DNA from 3 places in the Aphanothece sacrum FPU1 genome. Region 2 is predicted to be linked to each of the others. Evidence: predicted binding sites of a transcription regulator. Region 2 holds the regulator's gene; each other region holds the start of a gene.
What was found. The regulator NtcA, encoded in region 2, controls nitrogen genes in cyanobacteria. The targets are predictions, from matches to a motif close to TTTGTANCNNNNGNTACAAA.
Positions count from the first base shown of each region.

Region 1 (8,139 bases), on a different contig from region 2:
GAACAAACACCATAACAGGTTTTAACCCCGTGTCCCCCGGTTGACGTATCCACTCATAATAGTGATCGACACCGCGAATATTAATCTTATTCATGGATAATTTCGTCAAATTAAGCTGATTCTGGTGTAGGAATAGAAGAAGGATGTACGAGAATCTCAGACGTAGACCGTCGTTCCACCATTTCCTTCGTAATCATGCACCGTTGCAGATCCTTACGAGATGGTAACTCATACATTATATCTAACATTAATTCTTCCACAATGCCCCGTAAAGCCCTAGCCCCTGTTTTGCGTCGGTAAGCTTCTTGAGCGATCGCTTGTATAGCATCCTTATTAAACTCTAGTTGAACATTATCCATCTTGAGCAATTTTTGATACTGCTTAACCAAAGCATTACGAGGCTTAGTTAAAATAGCGATCAAAGTATCTTCATCTAAGGGATTTAAAGCCGTCATCACCGGAATACGTCCCACAAATTCGGGAATCATGCCAAATTTTACCAAATCATCCGGTTCAACCTTCTGCACTAACTCTGCTGCCCGTTTTTCCTTAGATGGAGTTTCCCCTGGACGAACAAACCCCATAGACTTCTTACCAAGTCGTTGTTCAATCACCTTATCTAAGCCAACAAAGGCCCCACCACAGATAAAGAGAATATTGCTAGTATCAATTTGAATACAATCTTGATAAGGGTGTTTGCGTCCCCCTTGAGGTGGAACATTAGCGATCGTCCCCTCCAACATCTTCAGTAAAGCTTGTTGAACCCCTTCACCCGACACATCACGAGTAATGGAAGGATTTTCACTCTTACGGGCAATTTTATCAATTTCATCGATATAAATGATACCCCGTTGAGCTTCTTCTACGTCTAAATCTGCCACTTGTAGCAGTCGCAGTAGGATATTTTCCACATCTTCCCCCACATAACCCGCTTCTGTGAGGGTAGTAGCATCTGCTACCGCAAACGGAACCTCTAAAATACGGGCTAAAGTTTGAGCAAGTAAGGTTTTCCCTGATCCTGTTGGCCCCATCAAAAGAATATTGGACTTATGAAGTTCAATGCCATCTTCCCCATGGCCGCCCTTTTTAGAGTTAGTTAAACTCAAACGCTTATAATGATTGTATACTGCCACAGAGAGAACTTTTTTTGACTCCTCTTGTCCAATAACGTACTCATCGAGACTTTTTTTGATATCTCTAGGTTTAGGAATTAGATCAAAGGGCAGACGATCGGGACGGTTACGACGTTTAGTTCCCGACTCATCAGGACTTGCTGCCGTCATGGGGCGACGAGTGGGATCATCAATCAATTCTTCATCCAAAATCTCGTTACATAATTCAACACATTCATCACAAATGTAGACTCCCGGGCCAGCGATGAGCTTACGCACCTGCTCCTGGGATTTGCCGCAAAATGAACATTTTAGATGGGAGTCATATTTAGACATAAGCTTGTGATTTAGGTGAGTGAGGTGACAGGAACAGTGGGGTCAGGTAACTCTTGCCGAACAATTACTCTATCGATCAGACCGTAATCTTTGGCCTCGTGAGCTGACATAAAAAAGTCTCGCTCCGTATCGGCAGCTATCATATCAAAAGGTTGTTTGGTATGCTCAGCGAGCATTTCATTCAATCGCCGCTTGATATAAAGGATTTCTTTGGCTTGAATTGCAATTTCCACTGCCTGTCCTTGTGCGCCCCCCAAAGGTTGGTGAATCATAATACGAGAACTAGGCAGAGCCATGCGCTTTCCTTGGGTTCCTCCTGATAACAGGAATGCTCCCATACTAGCAGCTAATCCAAAACAAATGGTAACCACATTAGGGCGAATTTGTTGCATGGTATCATAAATAGCGAGTCCAGCATAAACTGAACCCCCAGGAGAATTGATATAAATTTGAATATCTTTATCCGGGTCTTCCGCATCGAGGAACAGTAATTGGGCGACAATGGAGTCAGCCACCTGATCATCTACAGGGGTTCCTAGAAAGATAATGCGCTCCCGTAGTAAACGAGAATAAATATCAAAGGCCCGTTCTCCCACTCCAGACTGTTCGACTACCATCGGTACAACGTTTTGACTCATGGAGTATATCTCTGAGGAACGTTGGTTGTGCATGGCATAATCTAAGGATTGAGATTGAATCATAGCCCGTTAAGTCAGGTCAAAAATTTTAAAGATTAAGAATTCGTTGAGATTTCCCGTTTACACCTACGAAACTATAGGTATTAGGGGTTAATTAAGATCTCAACTCGTTTCATCCTAACACAAACAGACGGCTAATTTGATGAGCCGTCTTACTTTACTTTATTAGCTTTCCCCATCGGCTATGGTAGGGGTCAATGGCTATTCGCCCCTATCCTTTTATTCTTCTGAGTCAGAAGCACTAACATCTATTGTTTGTGTTTCTTCGGTTTCTTCAGTTTCCTCTGTTTCAGCCGCTTTTAAAGTACCTTCGGGAACCAATTCTACGGTGGCTTTGTCTTGAAGCCAATCTAGAGTAGCCTCTGCTAACAAGTCGTCGTATACCAGTTGACGTAATTTATCTGCATCAACCTGTTGTCCCGATAATTGCTCAATAACCGTCTGACTTCTCTCTTGAATGGCAGACTCCCCTATCTTAATATTTTCAACCTTAGCAATTTCTTTAATAACTAAGGTTTGTTTAAGTCTGGCGAAAGCTTCAGGACGAGCATTTTCTCTCAATTTTGGCAGATTTTCTTGAGTAAACAATTGACGTAGATCAATTCCCATTTGTTCCATCTGCATCGCAGTTTGGGTAAGCACTTGGGTAATTTGGTCTTGTATCATCGTATCAGGAATATCGGCCGTACAGAGTTCCATTAATTGAGCAATAATTGCATCTTGGGTGCTTTTTTTGGTAGCGTTTGCCGCTTCTTCTTGAAACTCTTTTTCTAAAGACTCCCGTAACTCAGCAATAGTTTCATATTTGCTAACTTCTTCAGCGAAATCGTCATCAAGTTCAGGTAACTCTTTTTCTTTAATTTCTTTGAGAGTAATTCTAAAAACGACGGGTTGTCCAGCTAAATCTTCTTGAGGATATTCGTCAGGAAAAACTAAAGAAATATCCTTAATTTCTTCGGGGTTCATTCCCACCATCCCCTCTACCATTCCTGCGATAAAACGACCTTCTTCGAGATCAACCCGAAAATCTTTCCCATGAACTCCAGGAATGGGTTCACTGCTGAGTTCTTCCCCTTCTGCGGGTGCAAAACGTCCCTCATAGTCAACAATAGCTACATCTCCCATTTGTAAGGGACGATCTTCAACGGGAACGAGAGTTGCTTGTTTTTCCTGACGTTCTTTGAGCCAATCTTCTAATTTTTGCGGATTATAGACGGTTTCTTCCGCTTTGATACTTAAAGTATGATAATCTCCCAGTTCGACTGTGGGGGGTACATCAACAGCAGCTAAAAAGGTGAGGGGTTCTTCCGTGTTAAATTTACCAATTAATTCCTCAAAACTAGAACGTAGTAGATAGTTATTGCCTAATACTTCTAAAGATTCTTCTTTGATAACATTTTTGACAGTTTCTTGAATCAATTCTTCTAGGGTTGCTGCCTTAATATATTGCTTTCCTAACCGTTGCAGCAGAATTTGACGCGGTACTTTTCCTTTCCGAAACCCAGGAATATTGGCGGTACGGGCTAAATTATTGACCGTTTTTTCATAGGCTTTTTTTAAGGTTTCAGCCGGGATTTCGATTTTTAAGCCAATTTGACTATCGGGGAGTTTTTCCTGGGTGACTTTCATAGATGTTACGATTTCGGACAATTTTGTATCATGCCATAATTCTCAGCAAAAAGCAATCCCAATCTCATTTTACCCAGGGTTAAATCCTGGGACTCTTTTGATTTGACTACAATCTCATCTTTATGTTAAAAATGAATGATTTCGATGCGTTTTATTCATAACAAAGAACAATTAGTGACTAATGTTACAAAATGGAGCAAGAATAAAGTGGTTGAATGAGGGCAACACAACAGCAATAGGAGTACCAACTATGGTACAAAGCACTAAACCTGAGACAACAAATTCTTTAAACAAATTTGAGAAGTTTAAAGCCGAAAAAGACGGACTAGCCATTAGAGATGAGCTAGAGTATTTTGCCCGGATTGGTTGGGAAGCAATGGACAAAACCGATTTAGAATATCGACTCAAGTGGGTAGGGGTATTTTATCGTCCTGTCACACCAGGAAAATTCATGTTACGCCTACGCATTCCCAATGGCATCTTAACCAGCGATCAAATGGAAGTCTTAGGACAAATTGTACAACGGTATGGAGATGATGGCAATGCCGACATCTCCACGCGACAAAACCTACAATTAAGGGGCATTCGTCTCGAAGACATCCCAGACATTTTCCGTCGTCTGAAAGCTGTTGATCTGACTTCTGTTCAGTCGGGAATGGATAGTGTACGCAACATTACGGGTTCACCCGTTGCAGGGTTAGATCAAGACGAATTAATTGATACCCGTGAATTAGTACGCAAAGTTCAAGACATTGTTACTAACAAGGGTGAAGGTAATTATAATTTTACTAATTTACCCCGTAAATTTAATATTGCCATTGAAGGGGGACGGGATAACTCAGTCCATGCAGAAATTAATGATATTGCCTTTGTTCCTGCTTATAAAGACGGTGAATTAGGGTTTAATGTGTTAGTTGGTGGCTTTTTCTCCGCTAAACGCTGTGAAGCGGCTATTCCCTTAAATGCTTGGATTAATCTAAGTATTGACAAAGTGATCAGTTTATGCTACGCCATTCTTACTGTATATCGAGATCATGGTTTAAGAGCTAACCGTCAAAAAGCCCGTCTGATGTGGTTAATTGATGAATGGGGCATTAATAAATTCCGGGCCGAAGTCGAAGCCCAATTAAGCCATCCTTTGGCTATGGCTGCTCAAGAAGACGCAATTGACTGGGATAAACGGGATCATATTGGAGTTTTTCCGCAAAAACAGCCAGGAATGAATTATGTGGGCTTACATATTCCTGTGGGGCGATTATATGCTCAAGATATGTTAGATTTAGCGAGATTAGCCGAAGTTTATGGAAATGGTGAAATTCGCCTAACGGTTGAACAAAATGTCATTATTCCACATATTTCCACGGAAAATCTAGAACTATTTCTAGCTGAACCCTTACTACAAAAATTCAGCATTAACCCTAAACCCTTACAAAGGGCCTTAGTTTCCTGTACTGGGGCGCAATTTTGTGGCTTTGCCCTGATAGAAACGAAAAATAGGGCTGTTAAGTTAGGGAAGGCTTTAGATGAACTATTAAATCTTCCCCGCACAGTACGAATTCATTGGACAGGATGTCCTAATTCTTGTGGACAACCTCAAGTGGCTGATATTGGCTTAATGGGAACCAAAGTCCGCAAAGATGGCAAAACTGTCGAAGGAGTTGACCTGTATATGGGGGGTAAAGTTGGCAAAGATGCACATTTAGGAACTTGTGTACAAAAAGGCATTGCTTGTGAAGATTTAATCCCTATTTTGTCCAAGATTTTAATCGAGAATTTTGGGGCAACAGCGAAATAAATTATGAATTATGAATTATGAATTCTTAACTTTTGTAACGAATTCAATAAGGTTTGCTGCCAATCTTGGTTAACTTGACACAGTTGGTAAAATTGTTCATCACTGAGGTTTACTGTATCTAAGTTTAAGATTACTGTTGTCATGGCTAAATTCTGCCCCAGAAATCACCCTAGTCTTAATTTTAGACCATAAACCCCTAACCCCTAACCCTTATTCTCAAATATGACTGACTCAGCAAAAACGGTTTGTCCTTACTGTGGCGTTGGTTGTGGTTTAGAAGCTTTACCCCCGGCCCAACCTGGTAAAGCGGTACATCGAGATAGTCAAGGAAACCCCGTCTGGCAAATTAGAGGCGATCGCACTCACCCGTCTAGTATGGGCAAAGTCTGTGTCAAAGGGGCAACGGTGACAGAATCTTTAGAAAAAGATCGTCTAAAATATCCCATGATGCGGAAATCTTTAGATGATGAATTTCGTCGTGTAAGTTGGGATCAAGCCTTAGAAACTATTGTTAACCGTATTCAAATAGTACACAAAAACCAAGGAGCAGATGCTTTATGTATGTACGGTTCGGGTCAATTTCAGACAGAAGATTATTATATTGCTCAAAAATTGTTTAAAGGCCATCTGGGAACCAATAATTTTGATGCAAATTCCCGTTTGTGTATGTCTTCCGCCGTTTCTGGTTATATTCAAAGTTTCGGCAGTGACGGCCCCCCCTGTTGTTATGAAGATTTAGAGTTAACCGACTGTGCTTTTTTAGTAGGAACCAATACTGCAGAATGTCATCCCATTGTCTTTAACCGTTTACGTCAACACCACAAAAAAAATCGTCAGGTTAAAATGATTGTGGTTGATCCTCGTCGCACTCAAACCGCCGAAGCAGCAGATTTACATCTAGCCATTAATCCTGGCACAGACATTGATTTATTCAACGGTATAGCTCATTTATTGATGCTTTGGGGCTATACAAATATGTTTTTTATCGATGAATGTACAAAAGGGTTTTCGGACTATGCTGAGGTCATTTGTCATTATCCCCCGGAATTAGTCTCCCGTAAATGTGGTATTCGTATTGATCATTTAGAACAAGCGGCTAGATATTGGGGTGAAGCACAGAACGTTCTCTCTTTATGGTCTATGGGAATTAATCAGTCTTCGGAAGGAACTGCCAAAGTCCGCACCCTGATTAATCTTCATCTGATGACAGGTGATATCGGTAAACCGGGGGCCGGGCCCTTTTCTCTGACAGGTCAACCTAATGCTATGGGGGGACGAGAAGCTGGAGGCCTTTCTCATATTTTACCTGGTTATCGTGTCGTCAATAATCCCCAACATCGGGCCGAAATTGAACAATTTTGGGATCTTCCTCCTGGTAGTATTCAACCTCAACGGGGTCGTACTGCTTGGGAAATGATCGAAGGGTTAGAAACCTCAGAAGTCGGGTTATTATGGATTGCCGCCACAAATCCAGCCGTTAGTATGCCCGATATTAAACGGACTCAAGCGGCTTTAAGGCGATCGCCGTTTACGGTTTATCAAGATGCTTACTATCCCACAGAAACGGCAGCTTATGCTCATATTTTACTCCCTGCGGCTCAATGGAGTGAAAAAGCGGGTACAATGACCAATTCTGAACGCATTGTCACCCTGGCCCCTAAATTTCGTGATCCTCCTGGAGAAGCGAGGGCAGATTGGGAAATTTTTGCCGAAGTGGGACGGAGATTAGGGTTTGAAAAAGGGTTTAAATTTAAGAATTCGGCGCAAGTTTACGAAGAATTCGCAAGAATTACCACTGGTCGTCCTTGTGACTGTTCCGGGTTAAGTCATGAACGGTTACGTACTTACGGCCCGTTACAATGGCCTTATCCTGATCACTGGCCTTATCTAGAAGCTGGTGAAGAAACAGAGCAAAATCGCACCAATAAACGACTTTATACGGATTTTCGCTTTAATACCCCTGATGGACGGGCGAGATTTGCGGCTTATCATTCTAGGGGACTTGCTGAACCCCCCGATGAGGCCTATCCTCTTGTCCTCACCACCGGGCGATTATATGGTCATTGGCACACTCAAACTCGCACTGGACGCATTGAAAAGATCACTAAGATGCACCCCCTCCCGTTCATTGAGATTCACCCCCAGGATGCTCAAAAATTAGGCATTCAAGAGAATAATCTAGTAGAAGTGCGATCGCGTCGGGGAATGGCACGTTTTCCGGCTAAAATCACTAAGGCGATCGCCCCTAAAACGGTTTTTGTACCAATGCACTGGGGCGCACTCTGGGCAAGCGATGCAGAAGCTAACGCCCTAACTCACCCGGAAGCTTGTCCTTCCTCTTTACAACCGGAATTAAAAGCTTGTGCGGTACAATTGAAGTTAGTGACTATTTCCCCAGAAACTGCCACAAAGTCCCTTCGTGGGGAAGGTTTAGCCCTTGAGTTGAAGAAGATGTTAGGGTTGAGCCATAAATAAAATGAATTACCCCTAAAAGCAAAAAAACAATCAAAATCAGTAAAATAAGACCTGTAGGCTTTTCTTTGCGCTGACCTAATGCGCCATTGGTAGC
Region 1 covers NZ_BDQK01000001.1:286,054-294,192, reverse strand. The annotation lists gene AsFPU1_RS01250 (alpha/beta fold hydrolase) at 1-94, opposite strand, end outside; gene clpX (ATP-dependent protease ATP-binding subunit ClpX) at 111-1,448, opposite strand; gene clpP (ATP-dependent Clp endopeptidase proteolytic subunit ClpP) at 1,460-2,149, opposite strand; gene tig (trigger factor) at 2,366-3,775, opposite strand; gene AsFPU1_RS01230 (ferredoxin--nitrite reductase) at 4,026-5,570, shown strand; partial or broken gene AsFPU1_RS01225 (Uma2 family endonuclease) at 5,627-5,713, opposite strand; gene AsFPU1_RS01220 (molybdopterin oxidoreductase family protein) at 5,793-8,045, shown strand.
Region 1: a site for NtcA is predicted at 3,947-3,966, ahead of AsFPU1_RS01230 (ferredoxin--nitrite reductase). Genes of this name have one in related genera too.

Region 2 (8,139 bases):
ATTTTTATTTCATCTGTATCAGATATTGGTAAGAGAATAATTGTTTGTTCTAGAAAAAGTAATTTCACTTGTTCTAGACAGAGTTCATTTCCACCAAAGTCTTTGTCTTCAATAACTGTGACTCCGGTTAAGGTTTGTCCAATGGGAAATTTATTGTTTATCAAATTTCTCACAAAAAAAAAGTTTCACAAGCATTGTACCAGTGAAACGCTTCTTTGTCAGTCTTATTATCTAAACAACAACAAAGGAACTATCAGTTAAGTTGAGATTGGCAGAAACATCCTGAATAATACCAATGAGTTCTCGACGGGCTGTTACTCCTGGATCGTACAACACAGCAGCATTAATTGATCCTTGTGAAGTTGTATAAAAATCAAGCTTATAATACTCAATGGGGCCATGTAATTGAATAACATCTTGATCAGCTTGGAAATCAGTAATCAAAGCATAATCAAATTCACCCAGAGAAACCGGATCACCATCATCATAATAGACTTTATTGGCATCTCCTAAGATAAAGCGATCGCCACCAGAACCTCCTGTTAAAGTATCTTGTTCAAAAGCACCACCTAAGCTAATATTAGCCCCAATTAAAGTATCATTCCCGTCTCCACCAGAAAGCAGGTCACTTCCTGCGTCACCAAAAAGCTTGTCCCGTCCCTGGCCACCAGAAATAGTGTCTTGGCCTAAACCTCCACTAAGGACATCATGGCCATTACCACCTTCAATATTGTCGTTTCCGTCTCCACCAGCGATGCTATCTTGCCCCTGGCCACCAAAAAGGGTGTCATTGCCTAAACCACCACTAAGAACATCATTTCCTTGTTGTCCAGAGATAACATCATTTCCTGCGTCACCAGTAATGACATCACTACCACTACCACCGTCAAGGTTGTCGTCTCCGTCTCCTCCTGAAATGGTGTCGTGTCCTTGTTCTCCTAAAATGGTGTCATTACCTAAACCACCACTCAACTGATCATTGCCATTTCCACCTGAAATATCATCATTGCCTTCATCACCAGAGAGGGTGTCGCTTCCGTCTCCACCTGAAATGGTGTCATTGCCTAAACCACCACTGAGGTCATCATTACCCTGATCTCCTGAGATAAAGTCATTTCCTGCGTCACCAGTAATGACATCATTACCTAAACCTCCTTCTAGACTATCATCTCCATCTCCACCAGAGATGGTGTCATGTCCTTGTCCGCCAAAAATTGAATCATTACCACCGAGGCCCGAAAGATCATCATTCCCTTGGAAACCGTAAATGATATCTCTGCCATCCGTACCAACTAAAATATCATTTCTTCGGGTTCCGTTAATGATATTAGGAGGAGTATTAATAACTGGGCCAGGAATAGGAAACGGATAAACAGGAAAAGGCGGGAACGTTGTTATGATAACTCCTGTTACATTGTTATAGTTTCCTGGTGGCAAATCTATCAAAGGGGTAAAAATCTGATTGTAGAGACTTTCATAATCATTTTGTTGATAAATAAAGGAAGAATCTGTCAATTGTAAAGTTGGGGAAACATTCTCCAAAATACCAATTAATTCTCCTCTGGCAGCAACTCCTGAATCATAAACAATGTCTGCTTTAATTGTGCCATCACTTGTAGTGTAGAAATCTAAGCTATAAAGTTCGGCTGACCCATTGAGTTCAATAACATCTTGACCAGGGGTAAAATCAGTAATTAAAGCATAGTCTCCACTTCCTGGCGTGGTGGCATCATTATCATTGTAATAAACATGATTTTTGTCCCCTAAAACAAATAGATCTTGATCCGCTCCTCCTGTTAAGATATCTTGTTCAAAAGTGCCAAATCCTGATGTGGGGTTAACTCCTATTAAGACATCTTGTCCACTGCCACCAGAGACACTATCATAGCCGTCATGACCAAAGATTAGATCGTTACCTTCACCTCCATCAATGGTGTCATTTCCTTTATCACCAGAGATAGCGTCGTTGCCGATGAGTCCCGAAATATTATCATTTCCGCCTCGACCATCAATAACATCATGTTCTGATGTTCCTATTAGAATTTCACCATCATTAGTGCCAATAATGATCGTAGAAAAGGGGATAGGAATGTTTACTGTATTATTAGGCATGGTTTTTTCTTTTCCCTTACAAGTTTTGTTGTAATCGCCAGAAAAATGTTGTTTAGGATGTAATTTTGGGCTTAAAAAAGTATAGGGAACAGAAAAGTCCTAAATTTTATTTCAACTTATCTGCGGTTTCTTACTATGTAGTATAGCAAATGAATAATAAATGTGTCAATACATTGTTATTGATTTTGGCTCTCCCGTACCTGTGGTGATAAGTAAAGCTTATAATTCGTAGGCTTAGCAAACATTTCCGGCGTAATCTCTGGACAATCTGATAAATCAATATCTTCATCACTCATCGCATCCAATCGTTGCCAATCAGTTTGAGAGTTGCTCGAAGTAGGTTCGTTCTTCATATTTCGTCGCTTTTCTTGCAGAAATAATACGGGTCTTCAACCTTTCGCGCATAATCATTTTGCCAGTTGCTACTCACAACTTCCGCGACAAATTTAATTGAACTACCCAGAGTTAGGATCGACTGGTCAGACCAAAGCAGTTCTTTAGTAAGTTAGTTTCGATCAACAACGGCAACATCAGGTCTAAATGCTGTCATATCAGTATTAGAAGGGCACAATAGTCCCCTCTGAAGCACAAACCAAGGTAAACCTATTCCGTCGATCTCGACACAGATCTTTGTAGTAATGAAAGCGGCAACTTCCTCATTTTGGCCAGTTGGTTCCAAGTCGAATACTTCTCCATCAATCAGTTCATAGCGGTTATCACCACCATAACAGGCGAGAAACTCATCAAAGTTAAGCGGTTTCTGTTGTATTTGTTGGCCGTTCGGCGTTGCCGTCCCGGAGGGAATCCCAATGGTCATAGGTCAATTTAGCCCAATTAATGCCTTCAGTCTAAGCTAAGACGCATTTAAAATGGTTATAGAGAATTTTAGTACAAAAGCTCAAGCTCTTTCTCCCTGCTCCCTTGCCGTCTCAACTACCAATTTAGATTCGTGACAGCTTAGCACCACGTTCTTAACAGAAGCTCTAAGTTAGCAATAAGCAGAATGAGGGCATAAAATATAAACCCTCATTCTTAATTTTTACATACCCATAATTTCGTAACCCGCATCCACATAAATCACTTGTCCGGTGATGCCACTAGCGAGGTCACTAGATAAAAATGTAGCAGTATTTCCTACTTCTAATTGAGTCACTGTACGCCTTAATGGGGCAACCGCTTCTACATGATGAATCATATCAAGAATACCCCCCACTGCCGAAGCCGCTAAAGTGCGAATTGGCCCAGCAGAAATAGCATTAACTCGAATATTTTGGGGGCCTAATTCAGCCGCTAAATAACGTACTGTCATTTCTAATCCGGCCTTAGCAACTCCCATTAAATTATAATTAGGAATTACCTTCACTCCCCCCACATAAGTAAGAGTAACAATACTGCCTCCTTCACTCATTAAAGGTTTAGCATACTTAGCCATATTTCCTAAAGAAAAAGTACTAATTTCTAAGGACTGAGTAAACGATTCTCTGGAAATTCCCGAAAAATCACCGCTTAAGCCTTCCTTATCCGCAAAAGCTAGACAATGGATGAGAATATCGAGTTTACCCCAAGTTTCCTCTACTACTTTAAATGTTTCTTCCATCTGGGCCTCATCTTGTACATTACAAGGCACGAAAATAGAAGGATTCAGAGGTTCTACAACTTCTCGGACTTTTTTCTCAAAACGGCCCTTTTCATCCGGTAAATAGGTAACACCGAGGTTTGCACCCGCTTTATGAAGTTGTTGGGCAATTCCCCAAGCAATCGAGCGATTATTAGCAATTCCTGTTACTAGAGCGTTTTTTCCCGTTAAATCTAACATAGTTTATTCAGCAATTGTACAATTTTGAGTCAATTAAGTTACCCCGTTCTAAATATGGATGGTTATAATCATTGACAGAACAGGGTACTTGTTATCCTCATAGAAACATTGTCAAGCAAAACGTAGCACAAACCTCTGAAGATACGCTAAAGTGATGTGTCTATAGTTGACGATTAAGTTATTCATGCTGTTACAATGGTTCATTCTCCTGTTAACTTTAAGTGAAGTCTAATGGAACTATCTCTGCCACAAGATAAACCCCTAGCAGCCGTCTTTCGTCGAATTGGAGGCGGCCCGTATCCTCCTGTTGTCGAAGCGTTTGAACGGGGTAAGACAATCTTTTTTCCGGGTGATCCGGCCGAGAGAGTCTATTTTTTACTTAAAGGTGCGGTCAAGCTTTCTCGTGTTTATGAAGCAGGAGAAGAAATAACGGTGGCTTTATTGAGGGAAAATAGTGTATTTGGTGTTTTATCCCTGATTACTGGCCAACGTTCTGATCGCTTTTATCATGCGGTGGCTTTTACCCCAGTAGAATTACTTTCTGCTCCTATTGAGCAAGTGGAACTGGCCTTAAAAAATAATCCCGATTTGTCAATTTTAATGCTTCAGGGGTTATCATCTCGCATTCTACAAACAGAAATGATGATTGAAACCCTGGCCCATCGTGATATGGGTTCCCGTTTGGTCAGTTTTCTCTTAATTTTATGTCGAGATTTTGGCGTACCCACCACTGATGGTATCCGTATTGATTTAAAATTGTCTCATCAGGCGATCGCTGAAGCAATTGGTTCTACCCGTGTGACCGTGACCCGTTTATTGGGGGATTTGCGTGAACAAGAAATGATTTCTATTCATAAGAAAAAGATTACAGTTCATAACCCTGTCGCTCTTAGTCAACAGTTTACTTAATATTCTGTGTTCACCACTAATCACCCATGACCAGTGCTTATATTTTAATTGCAGCAATTTTAATCTTGGGTGGCTTAATTGCAGCATTAGGCGATCGCTTAGGAACTAAAGTCGGTAAAGCTAGAATGCGTATCGGCAACTTGCGTCCTAAGCAAACTGCAATTTTAGTGACAGTGATGACGGGAACCCTAATTTCTGCTTCTACCCTAATTATTCTTTTTACCTTGAGTAAATCGTTACGAGAAGGGTTATTTCAACTTGATGAAATTCAAAAACAATTACGAACAGCTAAGGGAGATTTAGAAAGGGTTGCTAATGATAAACAAGATATTGAGAAACAGTTATATACGGCTAAGACGGAACAAAAAACAGTTCAAAAACAATTAGAATCTATTAATCAGAATTTTACCAAAGCTCAACAACAACTGAAAACGGTTGTTAGTCAAGGGAAAAAACTACGAGAGGATATTCAAACATTACTCAAAGAAAGAGAAGAACTGGTTCGCAATAAAACTCAACTTGATCAACAAATTAGCCAACTACAATCAGAAATTCGTAATCGGGATACAGAAGTTAAAAGAGGTAAGACAAAAATTTCTGCTCAAAATCGTGTTTTACAAGAACGACAAAGCCGTTTGAAACAGCTTGAAAGTCGCTTGCAAAATTTACAACAACAACAAAGTAAATTACAAACAGAAATTGATAATAGAGATGTGCAAATTGTTCAACTTGACCAAGCAATTAACCTAAAAGATTTAGCGGTAAAAAATAGAGAATCTCAATTAAAAAAATCCGAAAGAGAATTGATTTATTTGCAACGACAAGTAGATATTTTAGAACAATACTATCAGAATTATCAAGACTTACGAGAGCGACAAATTGCCCTTGTTAAAGGTCAAGTGTTATCTATAGGAGGAGTTCGCATTGTTGATCCTAATGCCGCTATTCAAGCTATTGATGAACTACTTAGACAGGCTAATCGCACAGCAATTGAATCAGTAGGAACTGAAAAAGTTGATCCTAATGATCGGGTGGTTAAAATTACTAAATCTCAAGTTGATCAGTTAAATGAACAACTCAAAGATGGTAAAGAATATGTGGTCAGAATAATTTCGGCAGGGAATTATGTAAAAGGAGAAAAAGAAGTTCGAGTTTTTGCAGATGTTGTCCCTAATCAAAAGATTTTTAACGCTGATGAAACTATTGCGACTGTCTCTATGGAATCATTGGATTTAACGGAAGAAAATATTCAAAAAAGACTTGATATTCTCCTTGCTGCTACTCAGTTTCGCTCCCGTAGTGCTGGAGTTGTTGGTAATATTCAAGTGGGGGATGGACGATTGAAAACTATGCTAAATTTTATTGAACAAATTAGTAAAGCAGAAAATGGTTTAGATGAAATTAGAGTCATTTCTCTTGATGATACTTATACCATTGGCCCCTTAAAAGTTCGCTTAATTGGTATTAAGAATGGAGAAATTATTTTTGGAACTTAAATTATTATTTATAGGTGATTTATGTTATTAGGATTTGACCCAGGACGAGATAAATGTGGTATTGCTGTTATCAATAAAAATAACCAATTACTTTATCATCAAGTTATTAATTCTGAGGTAGCAATGACGACTATTAATGATCTTTGTCAACAGTTTAAGATTGAACTTTTGGTGATGGGAAACCAGACTACATCTAAACAGTGGAAAAAACAGTTAGACGCTGAGTTATCTTCCGGGATTTGTGTTATTATGATAGATGAGCGTAATAGTACACTAGAAGCCCGCGATCGCTATTGGGAAATGTATCCTCCCAAGGGATTCGCTCGTCTGGTTCCACCAGGTATGAGGGTTCCCCCCCGTCCTGTTGATGACATTGTGGCTATATTATTAATTGAGCGATATCTAAAACAACTCAGATAACTTATGGAGATAAGCGGACTCGAACCGCTGACTTTCACAATGCCATTGTGACACTCTACCAACTGAGTTATATCCCCGTTATGCGCATTTATTATTATGCCTTACTTATTTAGGATTTGTCAAGCCCTTAGCCTAAAAGATGGCTCTCCCGTACCTGTGGTGATAAGTAAAGCTTATAATTCGTAGGGTGGGTTAGACGCGGCTATGATTTTGATGAAAAACCCATAACTTTTAAGGCGCGTCGTAACCCACCATCTTAAGTATTGTAACTTATTATACATTTTATCCCAAGATGATGAAAGATTATCGAAAGGAAGTCGAATTATATCATTATTCTTTGCAATTTTGATTAGCTCTTGCAAAAATAGCATCAACTGTTTGATCCTGATATAAATATAATTTATTCATATAAAATTGTTTCAATACCAATGGGTGAGTCTTTTTGTCGAATATCATATTGTTCGTGTTTTTTTATATTTTATATTCATCTACCATTTTTGAGCTTTTCATTTTCCTTTAAGTAATGAATAATTTCTTGTTCATGATTAACTAAGCTAGGAAATTGCTGATCACAAACTTTTGCAAGCTTTTTTAAGCCTTTTTTACTAAGTAATTTTTCATCTTCAAAAATAGTAACAGGTTGAAATTGATGACTCCACTTTTCAAATTGAAATAATGAAATAGTTGTATCCTTAACTTGATTATCATTAGAAATCGCATAAATATATAGTGGTCTTTCTAAATTATTTATGCGACAATCAACTTCATAAACTCCCTCTGAGTCACGTTCTTGATCAAACCAATCAAAAGTGTATCTTTCTTTAGAAAAATTTTGTTGAATTAACTTTTTGAAGTCTTCATAAAAAGTTGATTTTATTCTTTCTCGTGATAAATAATTAACATCACATATTTTTAATAAAGCTTGAATAAATCCATAGAAAGTACTTCCACATTCATCACTATTGTAGATAGTAACGAATAATTCTCCATATCTATCTTGAATTTGAAATTCATTTAAAGCATAATCAATTAATTCTTTGCGTGTTCCACTTGTCAAGTCAGAGGAATCAATCCAATAACTCAAGTGCATAAAAGTATGACCTTCATCAGAAATTATCCATTGATTATTTTCTTTTTTAAGAACAATACTTAAATGATCACCATCATCAAAACGAAAAGGAGTAAATAGTCGAAAACGATTTTTTCCCTCTTCTAAAAGACGGATTTCATCACATACTTGTTTTTTAAATTGTTGAGTAATGGTGTCTGTAATCATCGCTTTCGTTTAACTAAACAACTGTATCTCCATTTGAGAGTTATCTGGCTTAATAAATCCACAATCTGCTAACATACATTTTAAAGCTTCACTAAAATCAATAAATCTAT
Region 2 covers NZ_BDQK01000013.1:443,547-451,685, forward strand. The annotation lists gene AsFPU1_RS12690 (DUF6334 family protein) at 1-173, opposite strand, end outside; gene AsFPU1_RS12695 (calcium-binding protein) at 232-2,112, opposite strand; gene AsFPU1_RS22660 (hypothetical protein) at 2,289-2,465, opposite strand; gene AsFPU1_RS12700 (PDDEXK family nuclease) at 2,618-2,929, opposite strand; gene fabI (enoyl-ACP reductase FabI) at 3,152-3,928, opposite strand; gene ntcA (global nitrogen regulator NtcA) at 4,160-4,837, shown strand; gene AsFPU1_RS12715 (DUF3084 family protein) at 4,864-6,333, shown strand; gene AsFPU1_RS12720 (pre-16S rRNA-processing nuclease YqgF) at 6,355-6,753, shown strand; tRNA gene AsFPU1_RS12725 (tRNA-Ala) at 6,758-6,830, opposite strand; gene AsFPU1_RS12730 (DUF1828 domain-containing protein) at 7,238-8,029, opposite strand; gene AsFPU1_RS12735 (hypothetical protein) at 8,039-8,139, opposite strand, start outside.

Region 3 (8,139 bases), on a different contig from region 2:
AAATAGGGCAATTCGCATACTATTGTCAGTTTCGAGTATCTCATAGATATGGTAGGCGATCAGGTGACATTTGACTTGTGTTTAACTATTCATTTGGGAAAAATAAGGATTTTAGCTTGTTAAAGTTGATCATATTTTAATTTATACTTAAATTATTCTTAATGATTGTCTCATCTTTTGTTTTTCTGACTTAAACTTAAATAAACTATCCCTGACTTTGGAGTCTAAATAAATGTCAGTCACCATTGAATCAGATTTAAAAGAGATTCTTAATAAGTTTGAGCAGAAATTAGATAAATTAGATAGCAAAATTGATAAGCTTTCTGAAGATGTTGATAGAAAAATTGAGAAGTTAGACAAAAAGATTGATAAACTTTCTGAAGATGTTAATAGTGTCAAAGTATCGGTTGTTAGATTAGAAGAAAAAGTCGAAGGCTTGAGTAAACGGGTTGAGTCTCAAGAATTTGTCAGTCGAGGAGTTTTAATTGGATTAATTGTTGCTATCTTAGGAGGGGCTGCTAAATTATTGGGATTTGTTGGCAATCCTTAAATTGATCAAATCCTAATGGTTAAGTAATTATTGTATATTGGAGTCTAAAAAAATGTCAGTCACTATTGAATCAGATTTAAAGGAAATTCTTAATAAGTTTGAGCAAAAATTAGATAAGTTAGATAGCAAAATTGATAAGCTTTCTGAAAATATTGACAAGAAAATTGAGCAACTTTCTCAAGATGTTAATAGTGTCAAAGTATCGGTTGTTAGATTAGAAGAAAAAGTCGAAGGTTTGAGTAAACGGGTTGAGTCTCAAGAATTTGTCAGTCGAGGGGTTTTAATTGGATTAATTGTTGCTATCTTAGGAGGGGCTGCTAAATTATTGGGATTTGTTGGCAATCCTTAAGTTTATCATACCCTAACGGTTAAGTAATTATTCTGTATTGGAATCTAAAAAAATGTCAGTTACTATTGAATCAGATTTAAAGGAAATTCTCAATAAGTTTGATCAAAAATTAGATAAGTTAGATAGCAAAATTGATAAGCTTTCTGAAAATGTTGACAGAAAAATTGATCAGCTTTCTCAAGATGTTGATCAGAAATTTAATAAACTGAGTGAAGATGTTAACAGTGTCAAAGTATCGGTTGTCAGATTAGAAGAAAAAGTCGAAGGTTTGAGTAAACGGGCTGAGTCTCAAGAATTTGTCAGTCGAGGGGTTTTAATTGGATTAATTGTTGCTATCTTAGGAGGGGCTGCTAAATTATTGGGATTTGTTGGAAATCCTTAAGTTTATCAAATCCTAATGGTTAAGTAATTATTGTATATTGGAGTCTAAAAAAATGTCAGTCACTATTGAATCAGATTTAAAGGAAATTCTTAATAAGTTTGAGCAAAAATTAGATAAGTTAGATAGCAAAATTGATAAGTTATCTGAAAACATTGACAAAAAAATTGAGCAGCTTTCTCAAGATGTTGACAAGAAGATTGAAAAATTAGATCAAAAAATTGATAAACTCTCTGAAGATGTTAACAGTGTCAAAGTATCGGTTGTCAGATTAGAAGAAAAAGTCGAAGGTTTGAGTAAACGGGCTGAGTCTCAAGAATTTGTCAGTCGAGGGGTTTTAATTGGATTAATTGTTGCTATCTTAGGAGGGGCTGCTAAATTATTGGGATTTGTTGGCAATCCTTAAGTTTATCATACCCTAACGGTTAAGTAATTATTCTGTATTGGAATCTAAAAAAATGTCAGTTACTATTGAATCAGATTTAAAGGAAATTCTCAATAAGTTTGATCAAAAATTAGATAAGTTAGATAGCAAAATTGATAAGCTTTCTGAAAATGTTGACAGAAAAATTGATCAGCTTTCTCAAGATGTTGATAGGAAAATTGATCAGCTTTCTCAAGATGTTGATAGGAAAATTGAGAAGTTAGACCAGAAAATTGAGAAGTTAGACCAGAAAATTGAGAAACTTTCTGAAGATGTTAACAGTGTCAAAGTATCGGTTGTTAGATTAGAGGAAAAAGTCGAAGGGTTAAGTAAACGGGTTGAGTCTCAAGAATTTGTCAGTCGAGGGGTTTTAATTGGATTAATTGTTGCTATCTTAGGAGGTGCAGCTAAATTATTGGGATTTGTGGGAAATCCTTAAATATTAACTAAATAAACGATGAATAATCATAATTTAATCATAGAAGAAAAAGCTACATTTAGAGTTGGAAATGCTTTCTATCGTCCTCAGAGTAAAGTCACTAGAGATTTAGGGGTTTTAGCTGCCACAATTTATAAACATAAACATGGACAATTACGGGTTTTAGATGCTATGACGGGTTGTGGTATTCGTGCTTTACGTTATTATTTAGAAAGTGGGGCAGATGAGATTTTAGTTAATGATAGTAATCTTGATATTAAACCTATTTTAGAAGACAATTTACAAGATATTTTATTTTTAAATAAAGTTAAAATAAGTTATAAAAATGCTAATCATATCTTTTTTGAATGTTATAACAATAAAGATTATTATGATTTAGTAGATGTGGATGGTTTCGGTTCTCCTTCCCCTTATTTAAGCACTATGTTATGGGCAACAAAAATAGGCGGATTAGTTTATTTAACCAGCACAGATGGACGAACAGGAACAGGACATTTACCAGAAAAAAGTTTACAAGTATATGGATCTTATGCCAGATCACACCCTGCTTGTCAAGAACAAGTTTTACGGTTATTAATTGGGAGTGTGTTACAACAAGCGGCGACAATGGAGTTAGGAATTAAACCAATTTTTTCCCTATTTACAGGTCAAACTTATCGAGTCATGTTACAGTTATTAAATAAGTCTAATTTGACGTTAGATAATTATGGATTTATTGGTTATTGTCATGAATGTGGTCATTATAAAAGAATTTCTTGGCATCAATTAGGTAAAGTTCAGTGTGTTCAAGAAAAAAATATTAATCCTTATGTAATATCGGGGCCAATGTGGTTAGGAAATTTACATGATCGAGACTATTTAGGAGAGATGAAAACTTTAGCTAAAGAATGGAGATGGTTAAAGAGAGTAGAGTTATTGTCAGTGATGGAAAATGAGTTAGATTTTCCTCCTTATTTTTATACTTTAGGGGAAATTGGTAAGCGAGGTAAATTAGATGTTCCCAAGCGATCGCAACTTATTCAATCTTTAAATGATCAAGGATATCGTGCTGCACCAACTCATATTAATGCAGAAGCAATTAAAACTAATGCTGATTTAAACATATGTATTGAGTTTAGTAATGCGATTTCTCGGCAAAAAACTCTGTAGGGGCATGACATTAATAAATTATATAGTCCTACCATCAGATTAATTTTGCCATGCCCATTTAATTTAGGTTGCTAGATATCAACCATATGGACATGGCCTCTTTTAAATTCTGGTTTGGGTGACAAGGTTATGATTGCCATCCCTACAGGGGGAAAAATTGATGTACAAAACCCTAGCACTAGATATTTTTGTCCTGTTTTGTCGGTCATCTTTGGGGTCAAAACCCTAGCACTAGATATTTATCTACTATTGTCGAAAGGGCGATCGCTGATTAAAGGGTTTGTCATAGAAGAATACCGCTAAACATATCGTAGGGTTCAACGGCCGTTGACCCCTACATAACGGGAAAATTTATGCAAAAAAACCCTTGTCAAACTTGACTTGACATGATATTATATAGATAATGGAAAAGCCTTGCGCCTATAACCCCAAACTATAGGGTAAAAAAGTCAAAGAAAAAAACAGCATTTAAGATAGATATATCCAGGTCAAAATGCTGTAGGGGCATGGCATTAGTAACTGATAAAATCCTACCATTACATTAATTTTGCCATGCCCATTTAATTTAGGTTGCTAGATATCAACCCTATGGACATGGCATCTTTTAAATTCTGATTTGGGTGACAAGGTTATGATTGCCATGTCCCTACAGGATGGAGAATTAATAGTTTTTTCAACAACTTTATAATTTATAATTTATAATTCATAATTTATAAATATCCTTCAATTAAAATATCCTCATCAATATGACGTAAACTAATATTTTTTAATAATAAAGCATCCGTCATTTTTTCTAATCCTAAATCTCCCATAGGAGAAGGAGACAAAACACCCCCAATAATTTTAGGAGCAATAAATGCTAAAATTTTCTGGATGCACCCTTGAGCGATCGCTTGTGCGCCTAAAGTTCCGCCACATTCCCATAAAACCGTAGAGAGTTCCCGTTCATAAAGAACCTGCATCACCTCAGCAGGAGTCAAAGGGGTTAACTCAATCACTTCTACCCCTTTATTCCGTAATTTTTCCTGTAATGGTATATTTTTGCCCCATTCCGTAAAAACTACCGTAGGGGCCCCCTCTGTATCCCAAAGATGGGCCTCAGACGGTAAATGCAGGTTACGAGTCATCACCACCCGTAACGGGTTAGGGCCAGATACCTGATGAGTGGTTAAATGAGGATTATCCCGTCGAACCGTATTACCCCCAACAATGACCGCATCACAAGCGGCCCGCAACTCATGCACTACCTGACGAGAGGCCGGCCCCGTCACCCATGCACTATGACCCGTTGTCGTGGCAATTTTCCCATCAAGAGTCATGGCATACTTAAGAATACCAAAAGGCTGTTTATGGACGATACGATGAATAAAACCTTCATTTAACTGACAACAGGCCGCTTCTTCCACCCCGACAATGACCTCAACCCCATTTTGTCGCAATTTTTCCATACCTTGACCCGATACCAAAGGATTCGGATCAATCATCCCTACCACCACTTTAGCCACTTTAGCAGCCAGTAAAGCTTCCGTACAGGGTGGCGTTCGTCCATAATGATTACAAGGCTCTAGATTGACGTATACAGTCGCTCCTGTGGCATTTTCTCCAGCTTGTCGAAGAGCAAAAATTTCTGCATGAGGTTCTCCCGCTTTCGGGTGAAAACCTTCCCCAATAATGGCCCCATTCTTAACGATAACAGACCCCACCAAAGGATTAGGAGAAGTTCGTCCCAAAGCTTGACGGGCCAATGTTAGACATCGTTGCATCATCTGTTGGTCAAAGTTGTCGTGATTCATCCCCCCATTAACCTCATACTTGTAGTAACATATACAAAAAAACCAAACTCTATCGATAGAAATATGACTCAAAAATAATATTTTAGCGTCACACATCAAATGAACTTGACGAAATCTAATTATTATTTGTAAAGTTCATATATTAAGACCATACAAAAGGTTATGTCTAAAAAAATGATATCAACAAGAACGAAAAAAGAGGTTCCCGAAACTTCCTCTTTGTTTTGGGAACAACCTTACTGGCAACCCTTTAGAACAATTGCTAAAAGCTTTTCTGGCTACTGGATAGCTTGTATTCCCTTAACAACAATTATTACCATTGTTTGGCATCAAGCTGTTCTGGCCCAGAATACAGAAATTAAGATCCTCGAAATCACAGAAGTTACTCCTGAAGCCATTATTCAACTTCAGGGAACTTTAAATACTATTTGGGTATTAATTGCCGCGATTTTAGTCATTTTTATGAATGCTGGTTTCGCCATGCTAGAAACTGGTTTCTGTCGTCAAAAAAATGCGGTTAATATTCTCACCAAAAACCTGATTGTCTTTGCCTTAGCTACCATTGCTTATTGGGTGATGGGCTTTTCTTTGATGTTTGGGGGAGATCACCCTATTATCGGCAGTGGGGGTTGGTTTTTGGCTAGTCAAGATCCGGCTACTTATAACCTTAAACCCTTTCCCATCGGACTGCCCATCTCTGTGTTTTTCTTATTTCAGGTAGCATTTGCCGGAACTGCCGCAACTATTGTATCTGGTGCAGTTGCTGAAAGAATTAAATTCGTTGATTTTTTAGTATTTAGTCTTCTTTTAGTCGGTATTGCCTATCCCATTACAGGTCATTGGGTATGGGGTAGCGGTTGGTTAACAACTCTAGGGTTCAAAGACTTTGCTGGTTCGACTGTGGTTCATTCTGTTGGAGGTTGGGCGGCTTTAGTCGGGGCAGCTATTCTTGGCCCCAGAATGGGTAAATACGTTGATGGTCGTTCTCAAGCCATTCCAGGTCATAATATGAGTATTGCTACTTTAGGCTGTCTCATTCTCTGGATAGGTTGGTTTGGCTTTAACCCCGGTTCCCAGTTAGCTGCAGATAGTAGTGTTCCTTACATTGCCGTTACTACTAATTTAGCAGGTGCAACGGGCGGAATTATCGCTACTGTGGTTTCTTGGAAAAAAGACGGTAAACCTGACTTATCTATGGTCATTAACGGAATTTTAGCGGGTTTAGTCGCTATTACGGCCGGTTGTAATGAGGTATCCTATTGGGGTGCTGTAATTATCGGTGCGATCGCCGGGGTTCTGGTAGTATATGCCGTCAGTTTCTTTGACAGTGTTCTCAAAATTGATGATCCGGTGGGTGCGCTTTCTGTTCACCTAGTTAACGGTATTTGGGGAACTTTAGCGGTTGGCTTATTTAGTCTAAAAACCGGCCTATTTTATGGCTATGGTATGGGTCAACTAATTAATCAAGTCATTGGTATTATTGCGATTGCCGCTTTTACCGTTGTCTTTAGTGTGGTTGCATGGATGGTTCTCAAAGCTACTTTAGGTATTCGTGTTAGCCGAGAAGAAGAAATCAAGGGGTTAGATATTGGCGAACATGGCATGGAAGCTTATCATGGTTTCGTCAAGGAACAAGATAGCTTTTCTGGGGGTAGTGACAAAGGGATCAACGATGTAGATGTTCGCGCAAAATCAGGTGTCTAAATTTATGTGAGGTGGGCATTGCCCACCCTACCTTTTCCTCTATAATCAATGATTAATAACCCATAATTAATCATTGATAATGGATACGAAAGCCTTTAAACGTTCTCTACAACAATCCGAACATTACCATCGTAAAGGATTTGGTCATGAAGATGAAGTAATGACGGTAATGAATACAGAGTATCAAAGTTCTCTGATCCAAAAAATTCGTCAAAATAATTATCAATGGCAACAAGGAAATGTAACTATTCGTTTAGCAGAAGCTTTTGGTTTTTGTTGGGGAGTAGAAAGGGCAGTAGCAATGGCTTATGAAACTCGTCAACATTTCCCTCAAGAACGGATTTGGATTACTAATGAAATTATTCATAATCCTTCGGTTAATCAACGCTTAGAAGAAATGAATGTGGGTTTTATTGAATTAGTAAATGGTCATAAAAATTTTTCCGTGGTTGAAAAAGGTGATGTGGTAATTTTGCCAGCCTTTGGAGCAAGTGTAACAGAAATGCAGCTTTTAAATGATAAAGGTTGCACAATTGTAGACACCACTTGTCCCTGGGTTTCTAAAGTTTGGAACTCGGTAGAAAAGCACAAAAAACGTAATCATACCTCTATTATTCACGGTAAATATGCTCACGAAGAAACCGTTGCTACCAGTTCTTTTGCCGGAATTTATTTGGTAGTTCTTAATTTAGAACAAGCTCATTATGTCTGTGATTATATCCTAAATGGAGGCAATAAAGAAGAATTTTTAACTAAGTTTAAAAATTCTCATTCTCAAGGATTTGATCCAGATCTAGATTTACAATGTCTTGGTATTGCGAATCAAACCACTATGCTCAAAAGTGAAACAGAACAAATTGCTAAACTTTTTGAGGGAACTATCCTGAAAAAATACGGTCCGACAGCTTTAAATGACCATTTTATGAGCTTTAATACTATCTGTGATGCCACTCAAGAACGTCAAGATGCAATGTTAAAATTAGTGGAAGAAAAATTAGATTTAATGGTAGTTATTGGGGGATTTAATTCTTCTAATACAACTCATTTACAAGAGATTACTGTTGACAAAGGAATTCCTTCTTATCATATTGATAGTGAAACTCGTATTATGTTAGATAATCGTATTGACCATAAACCGTTAAATAAAGACTTAGAAATTCAAGAAAATTGGCTTCCTGATGGCCCCATTGTTGTTGGTATTACCTCTGGTGCATCCACTCCTGATAAAGTGGTTGAGGCAGTCATTGAACGCATTTTTGCGGCAAAACAAATTGCTGTTACTGTTTAATTTACTCTTAATTTTTAAGATGTGATCAGTCAACAACTAACAATTTTGTATTTATCAAATGTTG
Region 3 covers NZ_BDQK01000017.1:165,272-173,410, reverse strand. The annotation lists gene AsFPU1_RS20675 (glycosyltransferase family 4 protein) at 1-18, opposite strand, end outside; gene AsFPU1_RS20670 (coiled-coil domain-containing protein) at 233-550, shown strand; gene AsFPU1_RS20665 (hypothetical protein) at 603-899, shown strand; gene AsFPU1_RS20660 (coiled-coil domain-containing protein) at 952-1,281, shown strand; gene AsFPU1_RS20655 (coiled-coil domain-containing protein) at 1,334-1,684, shown strand; gene AsFPU1_RS20650 (DUF1640 domain-containing protein) at 1,737-2,141, shown strand; gene AsFPU1_RS20645 (class I SAM-dependent methyltransferase) at 2,160-3,290, shown strand; gene AsFPU1_RS22815 (hypothetical protein) at 3,420-3,593, shown strand; gene ribD (bifunctional diaminohydroxyphosphoribosylaminopyrimidine deaminase/5-amino-6-(5-phosphoribosylamino)uracil reductase RibD) at 4,001-5,083, opposite strand; gene AsFPU1_RS20635 (ammonium transporter) at 5,258-6,787, shown strand; gene AsFPU1_RS20630 (4-hydroxy-3-methylbut-2-enyl diphosphate reductase) at 6,867-8,075, shown strand.
Region 3: a site for NtcA is predicted at 5,102-5,121, ahead of AsFPU1_RS20635 (ammonium transporter). Genes of this name have one in related genera too.